DNA from 2 places in the Blautia sp. HCP3S3_C4 genome. Region 1 is predicted to be linked to the other one. Evidence: riboswitches for the same ligand, from Rfam matches in the RefSeq annotation. Region 1 holds a riboswitch; the other holds the start of a gene.
The links. A riboswitch is a leader RNA that binds a small molecule or an ion and turns the genes downstream of it on or off. The one in region 1 is predicted to bind FMN.

Region 1 (3,125 bases):
CAGTTCATTGCGGATCAGAAAGCCACCTGTTCCCTGTGGCCCTCGGAGTCCTTTGTGACCTGTAAATGTCAGTGCGTCTATGTGATATTTCTCCATATCAATATCAATGGTTCCTGCTGTCTGTGCAGTGTCCAGAATAAAAAGAAGTCCATGTTTTTTGCAGAAATTTCCGATTTCCTGTGCCGGCATGACAGTTCCGCATACATTGGAAGCATGAAGACAGACAACAAGCTTAGTATCAGGACGAAGGAGTGTAGCTGCCCTATCAAGCAGAAGACTGCCGTCAGAAGCGCATGGGATTCTGTCAAAAGAAATTCCATGTTTCTCCAGCTGTACAAGAGGACGCATCACTGCATTATGCTCCATGGCAGTTACAAGTACATGATCGCCGGGTTTTAGAAGTCCTTTCAGAAGAATATTCAGACTGGCGGTGATATTTTCTGTAAAAATAACATTCTTACCCTTTCCGGAAGTAAAGTGAAAGAGTTTCAGAAGCTGTTCTCTTGTCTCAAAAATCTGCTCCTCCACAGAATAAGCTGCCCGGTATCCTCCCCGGTTCACATTTACAGCAGAGCCTGACAGGTAATCATAAACTGTCTGTGCTACAGATGGCGCCTTAGGAAAAGACGTACTGGCCTGATCCAGATAGATTTTGTTCATAGTAACAATCCCCCGTATTTTATATCGTACTATAGTTATTATTGTTGCTAACTTCATTCTCAGACACGCTCTAGGATATCACAATTTATAAAAGGAATCTATAAAATATCGTAAAACAGGAGGCAATTAAATGATCAGACTTCAGGATATTGCGGATATGGCAGGGGTGAGCCGGACTACGGTTTCCAATGTGATCAATGGAACGGTATGATTTTAAAAAGTTCAAGAAGATCATGATCAAATGGCAGGAAGAACTGGCAGGAAAAGCATGGAACAGTCTTTTCCTTGGGAACCATGACCAGCCAAGAAGTGTATCCAGATTTGGAAATGATAATCCTGCTTATCGGGATATTTCAGCCAAGATGCTGGCAACCTGCCTTCATATGATGCAGGGAACCCCCCTATGTATATCAGGGCGAAGAGCTTGGAATGACTAACATCTATTTCGACAAGCTTGAGGATTACCGCGATATCGAAAGCCTTCATTATTTCACTGAGCTGACAGAATCAGGCAGACTGACACCGGAGTATATGATGAAATGCCTGATGCTCAGAAGCCGTGACAATGCCAGAACACCTATGCAGTGGGATACATTCGCAGAAGGAGCTCAGTGCCTGATCACAAATATGGGCAGAACAGTGTTTGACAGGAAAATTGTCCTGAATCCATATGAAGCATTTGTGCTTTATAAAAAAGACTGAAAAATCAATAAAATCTCTTGAAATGAGTATGCGTATATAGTATAATCGGTTTCAGTTAAAAGAAAATTCTTCGGGGTTGGGTGATCGCAGTTGCGAAATTCCCTACCGGCGGTATAGTCCGCGACCCGCTTCGGCGGCTGATTTGGTGAAATTCCAAAACCGACAGTAAAGTCTGGATGAGAGAAGAACACGCAGTATACAAAAGTACGTGCTCAGTGCCCCGGATGGATATCCGGGGCTTTAATGTTGTTGTAACAGCATTCTTGTGGAATTTTCTTTTGCAGAAGGATGTGGGGATTTTGCCTGACATCTGCAAAAAATAATTTCAAAGGAGAGAAACAGTATGAGTGAACAGGTATTGAAAAATGGAAACGTGATGGCAAGGAGCAAGACGAGGACTATCACACAGATAGCCATGCTTGGCGCTATCGCAGGAATTTTAATGAATCTGGAGTTCCCGCTTCCTTTCCTGGCACCGACTTTTTATCAGCTGGATTTTTCAGAAATCCCGGTACTGGTTGGCTCATTTGCAATGGGACCGATCGCAGGTGTTCTGATTGAACTGGTAAAGATTCTTGTGCATCTGGTAACAAAGGGATCTATGACAGCAGGTGTAGGTGATGTGGCAAACTTCATCTTTGGATGTACATTTGTAGTTCCTGCAGGTCTGATTTACCGTTACAAATCTATTAAGAGCAGAAAACATGCAGTGATCGGAATGGCAGCCGGAACTGTACTTACAGCAGTAGTTGCATGCTTTATTAATGCATTTGTTTTACTTCCGGCATACGGAAAAGCTTTTGGAATGCCGATTGAGGCATTTATTGAAATGGGAGGAGCTGTGCATAACTCTGTGAACAGTCTGCTTAGCTTTGCAGCACTGATTATTTTCCCATTCAATATCTTTAAATACACACTGACATCTCTGATCGTATTCTTTATTTATAAGAGAATCCGTGTAGTGCTCAAAGGAGATTGATAGTAATAGGGGCGCAGAGAGACTGCGCCATTGCAGTATTAGAGAGAGATAATGGCAGACATGTCTGGGGGAAGGGGTGCTGTGAAAGTCATTTTCTGACCGGTTATGGGATGGGGGAATTCCATGTGGTAGGAATGTAGGGCCTGGCGGGTGATGTGTTCCATGTCAGGGTTGTAGAGGTAGTCTCCGATCAGGGGATAGCCCAGGTATTTCATATGGATACGGATCTGATGGGTGCGGCCGGTTTCCAGCTGAAGGGAGACCAGGCTGTGCCCATTTTCTTTTTTTACCAGTTTATAATGGGTGATGGCTTCTTCGCCATGGTCAAAATCTACGGTGCGTTCAATGATGGAGCCTTCTTTGCGGGAAAGAGGGGCTGTGATGGTTCCAGCAGGTGGGGTGAGGTCACCCTTTACGATGGCCAGGTATTCCCTGTGTACCAGGCGTTTTTTTGTCATATCAGCCATAATACTGGCGCTGACCAGATGCTTGGAAATTACGGTGAGCCCGGAGGTATCCCGGTCCAGGCGGTTGCTGCAGCGGAAGATAAAAGGCTTTCCCTGATCCTGGTAGTACCATGCCAGGGCATTGGCCAGAGAATTATAGTAGTTTTTCATGGAAGGATGGATGGGCATTCCTGCAGGCTTGTTGATCACCAGGATGTCTTCATCTTCATAAATGATATTCAGGGGAAGCTTTACCGGCGGGATTTTCTCCGAGGATTCTGTCTCGCAGATACAGACCTGTAGATGGTCACCTGCAGCCAGGGTCTGACGCATATAGT
Region 2 (3,125 bases), on a different contig from region 1:
TGCAAAAAAGGCAGGGGCAAAGATTATGAATCTGCCAGATGTACCTCGTTGACTTTCGCATTATTTTTCTCGGAAAGGAAGAACATGAATAAAAAGAAACGAATAGCCATTTTATTTGCTGTCATTATTGTTGTGGCAGTTGGAATTATTATTGCTGTGACTTCACATCAGAAAAAGGAAATGGACTTCGATAAATTTGCTGACCGTTTTGAAAAGAGCGCAGAAGAAGTTCTTGGAGAAGATGTAAAGAAGGTCTCCAAAACAGAACTCGCAGCCACACTTACCTACGGAGATCAAAACGACAAGGATAATAACATTTACTACCGTATCCTTAAAACCACCTTTTACGAGGGAGACCCGGCAGAAATCACCGGATTACATACGGAAGCCCTGGGAGCGCTTTTCCCGGTTGACAGTATGGACAGCTGTGAGGAAATGATGATTCAGGACTGGCCCGGCGCTCTATATAAGAAGGGCGACACGGCATTTCTGTGCTGGACGTATTCTCCAGAAGTTACTTATGTTCTGGAATACACTCCAAGCAAAATTGATGATTCAGAAATTATCAAAATGGCCAAAAGTGCCGAACTTGTAGATGAAGAATAAATGTTAAAGAGCCACGACTGTCACTCACATCTAATGGAGCAATAGCGGTGGCTCTTTCTTAACCATACTATCTATATTGTGCTTTGTAGTTTTCCCCCCAAGACCACATGGCATCCAGAATGGGTTTTAGACTGTACCCTAATTCGGTTAATGTATACTCCACACGAGGCGGCACTTCTGCATAAACTTTTCGGTTTACCAGTCCGCTTGCCTCCATATCTCGAAGCTGAGCAGTCAGAACCTTTTGAGATACATGACCGATTGATTTTTTTAATTCACCAAAGCGTTTGGTACCAGGCATCAGATCACGCAGGATTAAAACTTTCCATTTATCCCCGATCAGCGTTAAAGTTGTTTCCACCGGGCAAGCCGGCAAATCTTTTTCCAAAGAAACGGTCGTTTTCTGCTCATCCATTGTATTACCTCCAATAGTTTCCTTTTAGTAACTACGGCACAATATTGTGCTTACTTTACGAATTATCCTTACAGCGCTATTATAATATCAGCGAAAGAAAAAAGCAATCTTTCCAAAGAAAGCATTCAGGAGGTAATCACCATGAACAAAGTCGTTGAATTTTTACAGGCAAACCCTGTCCAGTATCTTGCTACCGTTGGTCGTGATGGCAAGGCCAAATGCCGTCCTTTCATGTTCTGCTTTGAGCAGGACGGAAAGCTGTGGTTCTGCACCAACAACACCAAGGACGTTTACAAGGATATGCAGGAAAATCCCTATGTGGAGGTTTCTGTATCCAGTCCCAGCTATGAATGGATTCGTCTGAGTGGCAAGGCAGTGTTTGAAAACAACATGGCTGTGAAGGAAGGCTGCATGAACAACCCGATTGTCAAAGGTCAGTACCAGACTGCCGATAACCCTATCTTCGAGGTGTTCTATCTGGAAGATCCCCACGGCGTGATTGCCGACTTCTCCGGCAATCCTCCTTACGAGTTCTAAGAAGAACCGAAAACAATAATCTTCGGGGCAAGGTGAAATTCCTGACCGGCAGTAAAAGCCTGCGAGCAGAAACGCTGATGCGGTGACATTCCGTAGCCGACGGTATAGTCCGGATGAAAGAAGATGTGATAAGGCTTACCCCGCAGATGATAAATCCATCTGCGGGGTTTTGTCTTAAATCCAAATCATATCTCTCAAGGAGAATTATGCGTAACGTTACCAATGCCAAAATTTCTGTTCGCACCATTACCATGACTGCACTCTTGTCTGCGATTGCCTATATTCTTGCATTCGTAGAGTTCCCGATTCCTCTGTCGCCAGCTTTTGCCCGAATGGATTTCTCTGATTTTCCAGCTTTGATCGGAGCCTTTGCTTTTGGGCCAATAGTTGGTACACTGATTGAGCTTGTAAAGAATACATTGCAGCTTCTTTCCACCTCCACAGGAGGAATCGGAGAATTTGCAAACTTTCTCATGGGCGCATCTTTTGTTTTTACTGCCGGATTGATTTATCAATATCATAAAAGGAAAAAAGGTGCATGGATTGCCGGGATTGTCGGCAGTATTGTGATGGGAATCGTAGCCGCTGCTGCAAACTATTTTATTCTTCTTCCATTATTTGAACAGTTTATGCCTCTGGAACAGTTGATTGCTACTTTTAGAGAATTTATTCCATTTATCCATACCAAACTGGATGTGGTTCTTTATAATGCGTTCCCTTTCAATTTTCTGAAAGGGCTTGTAATCAGTTCTGTTACGATGTTAGTCTATAAAAGGCTGCGCCCAGTGTTAAAAGGTGCGGTCTGAAAGGAGGGGTCCGAAATGGAAAGCAATAAATATTTGTCCTATCTCGTTGAAGAAATACACACCACCGTAGTCGCAACAGTAGATGATTCGGGTTTGCCGGTTACAGCTGCGATTGATATGATGGATGCTGATGAAAACGGTGTTTATTTTCTGACCGCAAAGGGGAAGGGTTTCTATGACAGGCTGAAAAAGCGTGGGGCTTTGGCTTTGACCGGCATGAAGGGCGAAGACACCATGCACTGCGCTGCGCTTTCTATTCGGGGAAAGGTGCGGGAATTAGGCAGTGAGTTTCTTCCCAGACTGTTTGAAAAAAATCCCTATATGAATGAAATATATCCGGATGCAGCGTCCAGAAATGCGTTGACCGTTTTTGTCATTTACGAAGGAAGCGGGGAATGGTTTGACCTGTCCAAAAAGCCGATTGAGCGTGCCAGCTTTACTTTTGGCAGCGCAGAGGAAGTGCGGGAAGGTTATTTTATCACAGATGCCTGTATCGGTTGCAAGCTCTGCTATTCCAAATGTCCTCAAAGGTGCATTGATATTTCCGAAAAGCCTGCGGTCATTCATCAGGAAAATTGCCTGCATTGCGGTAACTGCTATGAGATCTGTCCAGCCAGAGCTATTGTGAAACGGGGATAATGTCATGAATCAAGACGATAGAAGAAGATTTTTAATTGAAGAACTGTTACGAGAACGTCCTTCCTGCCGCCGTCAGGAGATACCGGAAGAACCAGACTTCCAGAAGATGCTGTTGCGTGGGC

Region 2: linked by a shared signal. The riboswitch ahead of ACTNC6_RS12245 (ECF transporter S component) and the one ahead of ACTNC6_RS00455 (ECF transporter S component) in region 1 are both predicted to bind FMN.

The regions. Positions count from the first base shown of each region.
Region 1 covers NZ_JBQHWF010000001.1:87,280-90,404, forward strand. The annotation lists gene ACTNC6_RS00440 (aminotransferase class V-fold PLP-dependent enzyme) at 1-660, opposite strand, end outside; gene ACTNC6_RS00445 (hypothetical protein) at 818-871, shown strand; partial or broken gene ACTNC6_RS00450 (alpha-amylase family glycosyl hydrolase) at 861-1,362, shown strand; FMN riboswitch at 1,425-1,554, shown strand; gene ACTNC6_RS00455 (ECF transporter S component) at 1,706-2,341, shown strand; gene ACTNC6_RS00460 (RluA family pseudouridine synthase) at 2,380-3,125, opposite strand, start outside.
Region 2 covers NZ_JBQHWF010000013.1:85,476-88,600, reverse strand. The annotation lists gene ACTNC6_RS12265 (hypothetical protein) at 1-52, shown strand, start outside; gene ACTNC6_RS12260 (DUF4367 domain-containing protein) at 85-606, shown strand; gene ACTNC6_RS12255 (winged helix-turn-helix transcriptional regulator) at 674-1,021, opposite strand; gene ACTNC6_RS12250 (pyridoxamine 5'-phosphate oxidase family protein) at 1,163-1,558, shown strand; FMN riboswitch at 1,573-1,687, shown strand; gene ACTNC6_RS12245 (ECF transporter S component) at 1,765-2,364, shown strand; gene ACTNC6_RS12240 (4Fe-4S binding protein) at 2,380-3,003, shown strand; gene ACTNC6_RS12235 (protein-ADP-ribose hydrolase) at 3,008-3,125, shown strand, end outside.